DNA from 2 places in the Pseudarthrobacter sp. NS4 genome. Region 2 is predicted to be linked to the other one. Evidence: predicted binding sites of a transcription regulator. Region 2 holds the regulator's gene; the other holds the start of a gene.
The links. The regulator HrcA, encoded in region 2, represses chaperone genes, less so after heat shock. The targets are predictions, from matches to a motif close to TTNGCACTCGNNNNNNNCGAGTGCNAA.
Positions count from the first base shown of each region.

Region 1: a site for HrcA is predicted at 1,485-1,511, ahead of groES (co-chaperone GroES). Genes of this name have one in related genera too.

Region 1 covers NZ_CP103288.1:2,999,156-3,006,728, forward strand. The annotation lists gene groL (chaperonin GroEL) at 1-957, opposite strand, end outside; gene groES (co-chaperone GroES) at 1,035-1,328, opposite strand; gene NXY83_RS14120 (DMT family transporter) at 1,554-2,486, shown strand; gene NXY83_RS14125 (hypothetical protein) at 2,411-2,791, opposite strand; gene NXY83_RS14130 (class I SAM-dependent methyltransferase) at 2,845-4,086, shown strand; gene NXY83_RS14135 (shikimate 5-dehydrogenase) at 4,105-4,902, opposite strand; gene NXY83_RS14140 (glycoside hydrolase family 3 N-terminal domain-containing protein) at 5,013-6,446, opposite strand; gene NXY83_RS14145 (glutamate--cysteine ligase) at 6,833-7,573, shown strand, end outside.
Region 2 covers NZ_CP103288.1:2,256,531-2,264,103, reverse strand. The annotation lists gene lepA (translation elongation factor 4) at 1-1,405, shown strand, start outside; gene hemW (radical SAM family heme chaperone HemW) at 1,442-2,671, shown strand; gene NXY83_RS10645 (DUF4870 domain-containing protein) at 2,750-3,169, opposite strand; gene NXY83_RS10640 (DUF3097 domain-containing protein) at 3,284-4,135, opposite strand; gene hrcA (heat-inducible transcriptional repressor HrcA) at 4,312-5,325, shown strand; gene dnaJ (molecular chaperone DnaJ) at 5,411-6,538, shown strand; gene NXY83_RS10625 (16S rRNA (uracil(1498)-N(3))-methyltransferase) at 6,541-7,320, shown strand; gene NXY83_RS10620 (GerMN domain-containing protein) at 7,307-7,573, opposite strand, start outside.

The sequences.
Region 1 (7,573 bases), 740 kb from region 2:
GCGGCGGGCGGTACCCAGCACCTCGAGGCCAACGGTTTCCAGGCTCAGGCCCAGTTCCGGGGAAACAACCTGCGCACCGGTGAGGGTGGCGATGTCCTGCAGCATGGCCTTGCGGCGGTCGCCGAAGCCCGGAGCCTTGACGGCAACAACGTTCAGGGTGCCGCGGATGCGGTTGACGATCAGCGTGGAAAGCGCCTCGCCTTCCAAGTCTTCGGCGATGATGAAGAGCGGCTTGGAGCTCTGCAGCGCCTTTTCCAGCAGCGGGAGGAATTCCTGGATGTTGGAGATCTTGCCCTGGTTGATCAGGATGAGGGCGTCTTCGAGGACTGCTTCCTGGCGCTCTGCGTCGGTGACGAAGTACGGGGACAGGTAGCCCTTGTCGAACTGCATGCCCTCGGTGAGGACCAGTTCGGTCTGCGTCGTGGAGGACTCCTCGATGGTGATCACGCCATCCTTGCCCACCTTGCCGAAGGCCTCGGCGAGGAGCTCACCGATTTCGTCGCTCTGGGCGGAGATGGCGGCCACGTTGGCCACCTGGGTGCCTTCAACGGGGCGGGCATTCTCCAGCAGGCGGGCGGCGACGGCTTCAACGGAAACCTCGATGCCGCGCTTGATCTGGCCGGGAGCGGCACCTGCCGCCACGTTGCGCAGGCCTTCCTTGACCAGTGCCTGGGCCAGAACCGTTGCGGTGGTGGTGCCGTCGCCGGCAACGTCGTTGGTCTTGGTGGCCACTTCCTTGGCCAGCTGGGCACCAAGGTTCTCGTACGGGTCGTCCAGCTCAACTTCGCGGGCGATGGTGACGCCGTCGTTCGTGATGGTGGGAGCGCCCCACTTCTTGTCCAGGACGACGTTGCGGCCGCGGGGGCCGAGCGTCACCTTGACGGTGTTGGCGAGCTTATCGATGCCGGCTTCAAGAGACCGGCGGGCAGCGTCGTTAAACGCAAGCTGCTTTGCCATGGTTTTGTCCTTTCAAGACAGAACCCCGCGCAGCTGAACAGCAGAATGCATGACCAGCGGCGCGGGGATCCGGAGAGTTACTTTACGACGATCGCCAGGACGTCGCGGGCAGACAGTACGAGGTACTCGGTGCCGCCGGTCTTGACTTCGGTTCCGCCGTACTTGGAGTAGATAACGACGTCGCCGACGGCTACATCGACAGGAACGCGGTTGCCGTCCTCAAAGCGGCCGGGGCCTACTGCAACAACTTCGCCTTCCTGGGGCTTCTCCTGTGCGGAGTCCGGGATCACCAGGCCGGAAGCCGTGGTCTGCTCGGCTTCGAGCGGGCGGACAACAATACGATCCTCAAGAGGCTTAATAGAGACCGACACTCGGACCTCTCCTTTTCGTCAGCAAATTCGTGGACTGGAAAGCTTTCCGCCCTGGCTGGCAAACCGTCGTCGCGGTGCCGGCAGCAGCCTGGCTGGCAGCTCTTCATGTGTTAGCACCCTCCTAGGGAGAGTGCTAATGAAGACTCTATGTGCGGGTTAGCACTCGGTCAAGGCGAGTGCCAGCGTTTCGTCATCCGCGTACACCACGGCGTGTACATTGAAGCGGTGCGAGCTGCCGTCTACCTGATCCTTGCAAACCTTTTCTGGGCCGGAAACTTCGTGGTGGGCCAAGCCGCGATGCAGACCATGGAACCGTTGCAGCTGACTTTTTGGCGCTGGGCACTGGCCGCCGTGCCGCTGCTCCTCCTGGCGCAGGCCGTGGACCGGCCGGACTGGCGGGCTGTGCTGCGCCGCTGGCCGGTATTGCTGCTTCTGAGCGTGCTGGGCATGAGCGGCTACACCCTGCTGCTGTACAGCGCGCTGCAGCACACCTCGGCCCTGAACGCCTCCCTGGTGACGGCAGCAAACCCGGCCCTGATCATGGTGCTTGCCGTGGTCCTGCTCCGGGACAGGCCGCGGCCGGTGAGCTGGCTGGGCATCGGCCTGGGGCTGGCAGGCGTCCTGCTGGTGCTGACCGGAGGCGACGTGGAGCGCCTGCTGACCTTCTCCATCAACACCGGCGAACTGCTGATCCTGGCAGCCATCACGGTCTGGGGCCTGTACACAATCATTGCAAGGCGGCTGGCCCTGCCAGCGATCACCGCAACGGCCGTGCAGGTGGCCATGGCGGCGGTAGTCCTGGGGCCTGCCGCTGCAGTAACGGGTGCCGGGTTGCCGTCCACCCCTGCCGAAGGCTGGTCATTGGCGTTCATTGCCCTGTTCCCGTCGCTGGGCTCCTACCTGCTGTGGAACCTGGCACTGAAAAGGACCACGGCGGCCAACGCCGGCAACTACCTGAATTTGATCGCCGTCTTTACCGCCATCATCACGGTGCTGCTGGGCCAGCCCATCACCGTGGCGCAGGTGCTGGGCGGGATCCTGGTGATATCCGGCGTCCTGCTGACCAGCGCGGGCCAGCAGCCTCAGCGTCCCAGGTCGTCGAAGGCCACGTCCTCGCCGCCCTCGGACTCCCGCGCCCCCTGGTTCCTGCCGCGGTAAAGCAGCACGGCCGCGCCAAGGGCCGCCAGCAGGGAGGCGACCAGGAACACGATGCTCCCAATCCGTGCGCCGGCATACAACCCACGGATGTCGCGGGCTTCCTGCGTGTCGTCCTGGACACTGTTGCCGCCCACTGAATAGACGGTCGCGTTGAAGGTGTCCAGGAAGAAGATGATCACCAGCAGCGCGATGCACACCACTGCCACTACGGAAGCCGTGATGAGCGCCGAACGGGCGTATCTGGCGGGGCCCCGGTCCGTGGGTTGCTGGTCTCCGGACTGCTGGGGGCCTGCGCTCTCTTCCATGGTTTCCACCCTATCGGCATCCCGCGGGGTGCTCCTCCACTAGGCTGGAACGCATGCCTCAAGCTCCCCAGGACCAGATCGCGCCGTTGCTCACCCCTGAAGGCTGGGAGCTGCTGGCGTCCCTGGGGCCCTATCAGGAGGACGCATCATTCGAGCTCAATTCGTCTCTCCGGAAAGCCGGGCATTCCCCCGAGCTGGTGTCTGCCGTCCTCACCCAGTCCAGGCTCCGCACCAGGGCGGAAGGGAAGTTCGGTGAGTTTGCCCGCAGCATGCTGTTTACCCAGGCAGGCCTGGAACAGGCCACCCGCCTGAGTGTGGCCGCACGGCATGCGCAGCGGTTTGCGGAAGCAGGAATCAGCCACGTGGCGGACCTGGGCTGCGGGCTGGGCGCCGACTCGCTTGCCCTGGCTTCCCTGGACATGACCGTCACCGCGGTGGAGGTGGATGAAACCACTGCCGCCTGTGCCACGGTAAACCTCATCCCGTTCCCGAACGCCACGGTGGTCCACGCGGATGCCACTGCGGTTCCGCTGGACGGTATCGACGGCGTGTGGCTGGACCCCGCCCGCCGGGTCACGTCCACATCCGGCACCAAGCGCATCTGGGACCCCGAAGCTTTTTCGCCGCCGCTCTCGTTTGTGGAAGGCCTTGCAGCGCAGGGCCGGGCAGTCGGAGTGAAGATGGGGCCGGGCATGCCGCATGACTCCGTGCCGCCGGACTGCGAAGCGCAATGGGTTTCGGTGGCCGGGGACGTCACCGAGGTGGCGCTGTGGTTCAACGCGGTGCGGCGGCCGGGAGTCCGCCGCTCGGCCCTGGTGCAGGGTGCCGGCGGCGCCGCCGAGGTGACCAGCGCCGAGGACTTCGGGGCCGGGCCGGCAGCACCGGTTGGTCCGGTGGAAGGTTACCTGTATGAACCCGACGGCGCCGTCATCCGCGCGGGACTGGTCGCCGACGTCGCGCTTCAGCTCGGTGGCCACCTGGTGGACGAGCACATCGCCTACATCTGCGCCCCCGCCCTGGTGGATACCCCGTTCGCGCGGGCATACAAGGTGCTGGAGGTTATGCCCTACAACGTCAAGGCGCTCAAGGCGTGGGTGAAGGCGGAAGGCGTCACGGTGCTGGACATCAAGAAACGCGGCACGGCCGTCTTGCCGGAGGAGCTCCGGAAGCAACTGCTGCAAAGCGGCAGGAGCGCCGCGAAGAAGGGCGGCAGGACAGCCACCCTGGTCCTGACCCGCATTGGTGAGGACCGGGTGGCCATCGTCGTGGAACCCGTCACTCCCGGGTCCGCCTGAGCGTGACTGCTGCGGGCATTACTGCGCCCGCATGAACTCCTCCGCCGCACGCACCTGCTCAGTGCTGGGCCGCACGCCGGTGTAGAGCACAAACTGCTCCAGCGCCTGGATGGTGGCAACTTCCGCTCCGGTGATCACGGGCTTTCCCGCAGCGCGGGCAGCCCTGATCAGCGGGGTCTCGGCAGGCAGGGCCACTACGTCGAAGACGAGCCGGGCGGCGTCAATGGCCTCAGGCGGGAAAGACACAGTGTCCGCTTCCGGCCCGCCGGCCATACCAAGGGGCGTGACGTTGATGATCAGGTCAGCCGTCCCGCCGTCGAGCGCCGCACGCCAACCGAACCCGTACTGGTCTGCCAGCGCCCGCCCCGTCGCTTCATTCCGCGTGATCACCGTGACGTCGGTGAAACCGGCATCCCGGAGCGCGGCCACAGTAGCCTTGGCCATGCCGCCTGCGCCCTGGACCAGGACGGAGTAGCTGGTGGGCACCGAGTTGGTGGCGAGCAGCTGTTCGATGGCTGTGTAATCGGTGTTGTACGCCTTGAGGCGGCCGCCGGTGTTCACGATGGTGTTCACGGAATCGATGGCCTTGGCGGAGGGATCCATCTCATCCACGAGGGCAATGACGTCCTCTTTGTAGGGCATGGAGATGGCGCAACCCCGGATGCCCAGGCCGCGGACTCCGGCGATGGCCTGCTCCAGGTTGGTGGGCGCGAACGCCTTGTAGATCCAGTTGAGCTCCAACTGCCCGTACAGGTGGTTGTGGAACCTGGTCCCGTTGTTGCTGGGACGGGCCGAGAGCGAGATGCAGAGGGTCATGTCTTTATTGAGGATGGGCACCTGACCATTAAACGCGTTCCCACCCAACTGGGTAGCAGTAAGTGTCGTTTTGAGCCGCCAAAACGACACTTACTGCTACTTGGTTGGGTTTACGGGCAGCCGGTTCCGGCCGGAAAACTTCCGACGGCGGCAGGCAGTTTCCCGGCCGCCGTCGCCTTCCCCGCCAGCACGGCGGCCAGCGCGTCGAAGGCGGCATCGCTCCGGCCATAGAGCGCAAGCCTGACAGGTGCCGGAGAATCCCGCAGCGGCCAGGGTGCGTCCAGTGCCACCGCAATATCCCCTCCAGCGGGGCGCGCCCCGAACCCGATGAGGTTCACCAGCGGCCCGGAACCCAGTGTGAGTCCGGCGCGGGCAGCCGCCGCCTCGAACCGTTCCCGGTCCCCCGGTCCTCCCCCCGTTACGCGCACTGCTCCCGGCACCATAGGTCCCGTGCAGGGCCCGGACACAACCGTGACGGCCGAGGCCGATACGCGGGCGGAGACCGGAGCGCCGCTGCCTGCCGGGGTTCCGGCTGCGGAAGCGCGCCGGCCCTGCCAAAGCATCATGGTGGCCACCCGCCGGGCGGCCTCGTCCAGCCGTTCGGCAGGCAGGCTTCCGGACTGCACTGCCCCGACAATGGCGGCATGTGCCTGGGCCACGTCCACCGGCATCAGCAGCAGGTCAGCGCCGGCAGCCAGCGCCATGACGGCGGCGGTGCCACCAGGGTACTGCTTGGCCACCGCGCCCATATTCAGTGCATCCGTCACCGCCACGCCGTTGAACCCAAGCCCGCGCAAGGCGGCGTAGGTGTGGGCGGAGAGCGACGCCGGGACACCGGGTTCCAGCGCGGTCACGGCGATGTGCCCCGTCATCACCATGGGCATACCGGCATCGATGGCCGCCTGGAACGGCTTCCAATCCCTGCCGCGGAGTTCCTCAATGGCGGCCGGCTGTAACGGCAGGCTGATGTGGGAATCGGCGGTGACCGAACCATGTCCCGGGAAATGCTTGACTGCCGGGAGGACTCCTGCGGCGAGCATGCCGCGGGAGAAAGCCACCCCGTGCACGGCAACGGCGGCAGGGTCAGCGGACATGGACCGCGCCCCGATGGTGGGATCCATCGGCCCGATGGTGACGTCGGTGTCCGGCGCGAAATCGACGTTGAACCCCAGCGGCACCAGCTCTCCGGCCAGGCCCTGCCCTGCTTCCCGGGTCAGCGTTTCGTTGCCCGCCGCACCGTAGCTCATGGGCGCGGGCCACTCGGTCAGCGGGGCGCCCAGCCGGGCCACCAGGCCACCCTCCTGGTCTACAGCGACCATTCCCGGCCAAGGGTCTCCGTCCGCAAGGGTGGCCTGCGCCAGCCGGTGGTTGATGGCGGCCATCCCGGCAAGGTCCAGCTTCCCCTGCGGATCTTTGGGAACGTTGTCACCCATGATGATGGAGCCCGCAAGGTGGAGCCGTTCGATGGCGGCGGCGTGGGCTTCCACCTCCCTGCCCCTGAAAAACGGCAGCAGCACCTGCCCGGCTTTTTCCTCGGTTGTCATGCCGGCCACAGCCGCGGCGGCGGCGTCCTGGTCCCGCTGCTCCGGACCCCAGCCCAGGGGCCGGGAACCCGGATCGGGTGAGGGGGAAGGGGAGGCGGGCGCCGGCGTCGTACGCGGTATTTTGATGGGTGACGGGGTGGCGGAAGGTGCCGCTGTGGCGGCGGGCGGCGAGGGCCGGGGGGCTGGAACGGCGGTGCAGGAGGCCAGTGCCACGGCGGATACCGCCGCGAGGAGGGGGAAGATTCTGTGTGGACTGTCACGCAGGTGTTGGAACGGGGCCATTAATACGATGCTACCCCTGCACTAGACTTGAACCACCCGTTCCCCTGCCGGCAGCAGCCCGTGAGCGGCGTCAGCCAGCGGCAAACCGGACAGTAAGGAAACGCGTGAAGATTGACTTCGCTTCATCGAGGCAATCAACCCTTGGTGTTGAATGGGAGCTCGCGCTGGTCGATGGCAGCACCGGGGAGCTCGCTTCCGTAGCCAATCAGGTGCTGCGCGGTGTCGCGTCCCGCCATCCTGAGTTGAACGAGGACGACGAACACCCGCATATCAAGCAGGAACTGCTGCTGAATACGGTGGAGCTGGTCACGGGTATCTGTGAAACTGCCGCCGACGCCAAGGAGGACCTGAGCCGGTCCCTCGCCGCGGTCCGGGAGATCACGGATCCGATGGGTGTGGAACTGTTCTGCGCCGGCAGCCACCCGTTCAGCCCGCCGCAGCTGCAGCCGGTGACGGACAAGGCCCGCTACGCCAAGCTGATCGACCGCACGCAGTGGTGGGGACGGCAGATGGTGATTTACGGCGTGCATGTGCACGTGGGGCTGGACCGCCGCGAGAAAGCCCTCCCGGTGCTTGACGGGCTGGTTAATTACTTCCCGCATTTCCAGGCCCTTTCCGCGTCCAGCCCGTTCTGGGGCGGCGAGGACACAGGCTACGCGTCGCAGCGGGCCCTCATGTTCCAGCAGCTGCCCACAGCCGGCCTGCCGTTCCAGTTCCGGTCCTGGGAGGAATACGAGTCCTACGTCCAGGACATGTTTACCACCGGAGTAATCGACACACTCTCCGAAATCCGCTGGGACATCCGGCCGGTCCCGAACCTGGGCACCATTGAGATGCGAATCTGC
Region 2 (7,573 bases):
GGCAGCGCAGCCCGAGAAGTATGCCGCCGAACTGGCCAGCCTGATCGGCGGTGATCCGGAGGACGTGCTCCGCGTCTCGGGGAAGACCGGAATGGGCGTTGAAGTCCTGCTGGACAAAATCGTCCGCGACCTGCCGGCACCCACGGGCAATGCCGATGCTCCTGCCCGTGCCATGATCTTCGACTCCGTCTATGACACCTACCGGGGCGTGGTTACCTATGTCCGCGTGGTGGATGGAATGCTGCACCCGCGCGAACGCATCCAGATGATGTCCACCCGGGCCACCCATGAACTCCTCGAGATTGGGGTGAGCTCCCCGGAGCCCACCCCTTCCAAGGGACTGGGCGTCGGCGAAGTGGGGTACCTCATCACCGGGGTGAAGGACGTCCGCCTGTCCAAGGTCGGCGACACCGTCACCAACCTTGCCAAGCCCGCCGCTGATTCGCTGCCCGGGTACGCCGATGCCAAGCCGATGGTCTTCTCCGGCCTGTATCCGTTGGACGGCACGGATTACCCGGTGCTGCGCGATGCGCTCGAGAAGCTGATGCTCAACGACGCCGCCCTTGTCTATGAGCCGGAAACCTCCGCCGCGCTGGGCTTCGGCTTCCGCGTGGGCTTCCTTGGCCTGCTCCACCTCGAAATCACCCGCGAGCGGCTCGAGCGCGAATACAACCTGGACCTGATTTCCACCGCCCCCAACGTGGAATATGAGGTAACGCTGGAGGACAAGAAAGTGGTCCACGTGACCAACCCCAGCGAATACCCCTCCGGCAAGATCTCCGAGGTCCGTGAACCGATGGTGTCCGCCACCATCCTGGCTCCGAATGAATTCGTCGGCGCCATCATGGAGCTGTGCCAGAGCAGGCGCGGCGTTATGGGCGGCATGGACTACCTGTCCGAGGACCGGGTGGAAATCCGGTACCGCCTGCCGCTGGCCGAGATCGTCTTCGACTTCTTCGACATCCTCAAGTCCAAGACCCGCGGCTACGGTTCGCTGGACTGGAAGGCCGACGGCGACCAGGTGGCCGACCTGGTGAAGGTGGACATCATGCTCCAGGGTGAGCAGGTGGATGCCTTCTCCGCCATCACACACCGCGACAAGGCCTACTCCTACGGCGTCATGATGACCACCAAGCTGCGCGAGCTCATTCCCCGCCAGCAGTTCGAGGTGCCCATCCAGGCGGCCATCGGCTCAAGGATCATCGCCCGCGAAAGCATCCGCGCCATCCGCAAGGACGTGCTGGCCAAGTGCTACGGCGGTGACATCTCGCGTAAGCGCAAACTGCTGGAAAAGCAGAAGGAAGGCAAGAAGCGGATGAAGATGGTGGGCCGCGTTGAGGTCCCCCAGGAAGCCTTCATCGCCGCGCTGACCACAGACGAGTCCAAGGACAAGGCCAAGAAGTAGTGAACACAGCGTCCGGCAACACCGGAGGCCCCTGCAATGCCTAGCACTCTTCCGCTCGGCGACCCGGCGCCGTCGGACGGCCTGCTGCCCGCCCAGGCAGCGGTCGGTTCGGCGGACCGGGCGTTCGGCCTGTACGTCCACATTCCGTTCTGCGCCGTCCGCTGCGGCTATTGCGATTTCAATACGTACACCGCCACCGAACTTGGTGGCGGGGCGTCCCAGGATGCCTATGCCCGGACGGCGGTGTCCGAAGTGGCGTTGGCGGCCGAGGTGCTGGCCGGGTCCGGACTCCCTGCCCGGAAGCTCAGCACCGTCTTCTTCGGCGGCGGCACTCCTACCCTGCTTCCCGCGGAGGACCTTGCCCTGATCCTTCGGGCTGCCGTAGGTCAGTGGGGGATCGAGGACGGGGCCGAGGTCACCACCGAGGCAAACCCGGATTCGGTAACTCCTGAATCCCTTGCCATCCTCAAGGAGGCCGGGTTCACCCGGGTCTCGTTCGGCATGCAGTCCGCGGTTCCGCACGTGCTGAAGGTCCTCGACCGGACGCATACACCCAGCAGGGTTCCGCAGGTGGTGCAGTGGGCGCGGGAGGCCGGACTCGTCGTCAGCCTGGACCTGATCTACGGAACGCCCGGTGAATCCCTCGATGACTGGCGGCACTCGCTGCAGACCGCCCTGTCCTACGGGCCCGACCACATCAGCGCCTACGCGCTGATCGTCGAGGAAGGCACCAAGCTCGCCGCCCAGATGCGCCGTGGTGAAGTCCCGGGTATCGACGACGACGACCACGCCGACAAGTATGAACTCGCCGACCAGCTGATCACGGAAGCCGGCCTCAGCTGGTATGAGGTCAGCAACTGGGCCCGCACCCCGGAGCAGGCGTGCCGCCACAACCTTGCCTACTGGCGCGGCGATGACTGGTGGGGGATTGGACCCGGCGCGCATTCACACGTGGGCGGCGTCCGCTGGTGGAACGTCAAGCACCCCACGGCCTACGCGAACCGGCTCGCCCAGGGCGACTCACCCGCGGCCGGCAGGGAAACCCTGGACCCGGAAACCCGCAACATCGAGCGCATTATGCTTGAGGCCCGGCTCCAGGCAGGCCTTGAAGTGGCCACCCTAAGCACTGCCGGACGGCACGAAATCGCAGGCCTGATTGCGGACGGCCTGGTGGACCCCACTGCGGCGTTCCGGGGGAAACTGGTCCTCACCCTCAAAGGGCGGCTGCTGGCTGACGCTGTGGTACGCCGGATCCTGCCGGACTAACGCGCGGGTCCCCTTTCCCAACACTCGCAAGTGGAACCCTCGGGACTCCGCTTAGCAGGTCCTGCGAAAGTCCTGCCCCTATTTGATCCAGCGCAGGTTGTACGGATAGCGGTGCGGCTGGCCACGGTTTACGTGAATGCCGGCCGCCACCGAGAAACAGGTCAAGGCAATCCAGATCAACGTCGCGATGACGGCAAAGATGTTGCCGATCACCGGGATGAAAACCAGGATGTTCGCCACCACGGCCGCGATGGTGGGCGGAAGGCTGAAATTCAGGGCTTCCTTGGACTCCTGGGCGGTAAACGGCCCGCGGTCCCGGAAAATCAGGAAGATCAGGAGTGCAGGTACACAGCCGAGGATCCCGCCAAAGTGGGCCAGCGTGGCCCACTGCCGGTCTTCGCTGGCCGTCAGGGGCAGCGCATTCGCCGGGACACCGTGGTATTCGGAGCGGCCTGTGCCACCCTGGCTGTCCCTGTGATCACGTGCGTTTTCTGCCACAGTCTGTTCCTTCGAGAGTGCAAATGGTGCAATTGCATGGTTCCTGGCCGGACCTGCATGGTTGCAGGCACCGCTTTACCAAGAATACTGGCTTTCGGGAAGTTCGCCGCCCACTCAGGGAACAGTGAGGAAGTCAATCACTTCCTCAACCCGCCCCAGCAGCGATGCTTCCAGGTCTGCATAGCTCCGGACGGCGCCCAGCAGCTTCTGCCAGCCCAGCCCAATATCTTCCTTCGTGGAGTGGGGCCACCCGAACGCTGCGAGGATTCCGGTCTTCCAGTCCTGCCCGCGGGGAACAACAGGCCATTGTTCAATACCCAGGACAGCGGGCCGGATGGCCTGCCAGACGTCGACGTACGGATGGCCAACGATGAGCACGTTCCCGGCGGCACCGGGAGAGGCCATCACGGCATCGGCGATGCGGGACTCCTTGGAGTCCGGCACCAGGTGGTCCACGAGCACGCCCAGGCGCCGTCCCGGTCCCGGCCGAAAGTCCGCCACCGCCCCGGCGAGGTCGTCAATTCCGTGCAGGGGTTCGACGACGATGCCCTCCACCCGGAGGTCGTCTCCCCAGACCTTTTCCACCAGTTCGGCATCGTGTTTGCCCTCCACCCAGATGCGGCTGGCCTTGGCTACCTGCGCCCGCTGCCCGGCTACCCGCACGGATCCTGACGCGGTTCTTCCGGCGGCGGGGCCGGACGCTGCCGGTCGCGCTGCAGGCGGCATCAGGCGGATGGCGCGGCCTTCAAGGAGGAAACCGAAGCCCAGCCGGAAGGTGCGCGACTTGCCGCGCCGGTCCTCCAGCACCACCACGTGCATACCGCCGGACTTTTCAACCCGGATAACTGCACCAACCCAGCCGGACTGGACATCCTCCAGTACCATTCCGCGCTCAACCGGCACTTCGGACAATTGGGTACGGACGGGAGCGGACATGTCCCGGGGCCCCCAGTTCTGGTAATCCATGATCGACTCCGCCTAGCGCTAGAACAGTGCCCCCGGAATTTCGCCCGGAGCGGTACCAATGCTAACAACGGCGCGAGGCATAATAGACTGTTAGCACTTAGGCATGTCGAGTGCTAACCCTGGTGGTGGCACGGTGCGGGCGCTGCAGCCGCCCTGACCCTGGATGGAGGTGGAGTGTGAGCGAGCCACGCAAGCTGGAAGTACTGCGGGCCATCGTGGAGGACTACGTCCACTCCCGTGAGCCGGTCGGTTCCAAAGCCCTGGTCGAACGGCATCATCTCTCGGTGTCCAGTGCGACCATCCGCAACGATATGGCGGCTCTGGAGGATGAGGGCCTGATCATGGCGCCGCACACCAGTGCGGGCCGGATTCCCACCGATAAGGGCTACCGCCTGTTTGTCGATCAGATTTCTGCCGTCAAGCCCCTGTCCCAGGCGGAGCGACGCGCCATCCAGTCGTTGCTCGAAGGCTCGGATAACCTTGACGATGTCCTGGACCGCACGGTCCGCCTGCTGTCACAACTGACCAACCAGGTGGCTGTGGTCCAGTATCCGCACCTGAGCCGTGCCCTGATCCGACACATCGAATTCGTCCTGCTTGCACCGCGCAAGGTCCTGGTGGTCCTGATTGTCAACAGCGGCAAGGTGGAGCAGCGCGTCATCGACGTCGGTCAGGATCTGGGAGACGACGCACTGGCCGGCCTGCGGAGCCGGTTCCTTGGTTCCCTCGCGGGGACACCCCTAAGCCAGCTGGCCCAGGCCCTTCCCGCCGTCGTCTCCGCGGTAAGCCCGGGCCGGCGCCAGGCGGCCCAGGCACTGGCCCATGGGCTGGAGGGCCTGGCCCAAAACAGCCGCGAGGACCGGATGGTCATGGCAGGCACGGCGAACCTCGCACGGTCCAACGTGGATTTCCCGCTCAGCATCGGCCCGGTGCTGGAAGCCCTCGAAGAGCAGGTGGTGATGCTGCGCCTGCTGAGCGAGATGGCGCAGGACCCCCGCGGAGTGGCAGTAAGCATCGGCAGGGAGAACCCCTACGACGGCCTCGCCGAGGCGTCGGTGGTGGCCACGGGATACGGCCCGGACAGTGCAGCAAAGATTGGCGTGCTGGGCCCGACGCGCATGGACTATCCCACCACCATGGCCGCCGTCAGGGCTGTTGCCCGTTACCTTTCCCGGATCCTGGGACCCTGACTGGTCTGTCCCGGCGCCACGGCGGCCGGGAGCACGAGCAGGGCAGCCCATATGCAAGCAGTACAACAAGGAAGAGATACGAACTTTGAGCAGCCACTATGACGTCCTTGGAGTCTCACCGGAGGCCACCGGAGAAGAGATCAAGAAGGCCTACCGCAAGCTGGCCCGCACCTTGCACCCGGACGTTAATCCGGGCGCGGACGCCGCGGACCGCTTCAAGGCAGTAACCCACGCATACGAAGTTCTGTCCGATCCCCAAAAGCGCCGGGTTTATGACACCACCGGCAACGAAAACGGCACGGACAACGGCTTTGGCGGCGGCAGCTACGCCGGCCAGGGTTTCGCGTTCCAGGACATCTTTGACACATTCTTCGGTGCAGGCGGCTCGTCCGGTCCTGCTTCCCGCGTCCGTCGCGGCCAGGATGCACTCATCAGTGTTCGTATCGACCTGCGCGACGCCGTGTTCGGCGTCAACAAGAAGCTTGAAGTGGACACCGCGGTTACCTGCCCCACCTGCGAGGGATCCTGCTGCCGGCCGGGGACGCACCCGGAGCGCTGCGACATCTGCGGTGGCAGCGGCCAGGTTCAGCGCGCCGTGCGCTCCATCCTGGGCCAGGTCATGACGGCCGCGCCCTGCGGCTCCTGTGAGGGCTTTGGCACCGTCATCAAGGACCCCTGCAATGAATGCAGTGGCCAGGGGCGCATCCGGAGCCGCCGCTCGCTGACCATCAAGGTTCCCGCCGGCGTCGCCACCGGCACCCGGATCCAGCTCTCCGGCCAGGGCGAGGCAGGACCCGCCGGCGGACCCGCCGGTGACCTTTACGTGGAGATCCGCGTCAACAATGACGCCACGTACGTCCGCGACGGCGACGACCTCCACGCCACCCTGAACATCCCCATGACCGCCGCTGCCCTTGGCACCGAGGTCAGCCTGGAAACGTTCGACGGAACCCAGGACATCGACGTCAAGCCCGGAACCCAGTCCGGCGAGATCATCACCCTTCGCGGCCTCGGCGTCACCCACCTGCGCGGCTACGGCCGGGGGGACCTGAAAGTGCATCTCCAGGTCGAGACCCCGGCCAGGCTCGATCCGGCCCAGGAAGACCTCCTGCGCCAGCTCGCCAAACTTCGCGGCGAGCAGATCACGGACGGCAAGCTCGCAGCGAGCGGCGGCATGTTCGCCAAACTCCGGGACCGGCTCGGTAACCTGTAGCGGTGAGCAACCCCGTCTTTTTCACTCCTGCCGGGTCGCTGGACGGCATGGCGCCCGAAGCGCTTTTCACCCTGGAAGGACCCGAGGCCAGGCATGCGGTAGCGGTAAAACGGCTTTCCCCCGGTGAAGCCGTCGACATCGTGGACGGTGCGGGCACCAGGATGAGCGGGCGCGTCACGGCGGCTTCCTCCTCCCGGCTCGAGGTGGAGTGCACCTCCGTAGCTGTCGAAGACCGACCCGGCATTCGGCTGGTGCTGGTCCAGGCGCTGGCCAAGGGGGACCGGGACGAACTGGCCATCGAAACGGCCACGGAACTCGGAATCGACGCCGTTATTCCCTGGCAGTCCGAGCGTTCCATCGTCCGGTGGAAAGGTGACCGGGCTGCCAAAGCCCACGCCAAGTGGCAGTCCGTTGTCACTGCGGCGGCCAAACAGGCGCGCCGGGCCTGGGTTCCGGAAGTCCGTCCCGCCGTGGACACAGCCGCCCTCTCCGCCACCGTGGCGGCCGCCGGCTTGGCGGTCATCCTCCACGAAAACGCGGTACGCCCCCTGCGGGACGTCCTCGAAGCGTGGGACGGTGCCGGGGGAGCAGAGCCGAGGGAAGTGCTCCTGATCGTGGGTCCCGAAGGCGGCATCAGCCCCCGGGAAGTCACGAAGCTTTGTGACAAAGGCGCGGTCACAGCTCTGCTGGGGCATCACGTCCTGCGCTCATCAACCGCCGGTCCCGCCGCCGTCGTCCTCGCCAGCGACGTACTGGGACGCTGGACCGCTACCGGACCTTAAAGGCGCGGCTGTCCTCGTACTGGTCCGGCTGGCCGCCGGAGCCGGCCTGGGCGACGCGCAGCTCGTAGTCGCCCGCCGGCAGGTTAAGCGCCAGAGTGAATACGCCGGCCTGTCCCTGCTCCGGCGAAGCGGTGGTTTCGCCGGTCAGAAAAGGCTCCTTGTCGCCGTTGTCCCGGGACTGGAGGATTTGCCAGCGGAGCTTGCCGCCCGCGGTCGTGCTGCGTCCGGTGATCTTGACGCTGCCCTGCGGGAC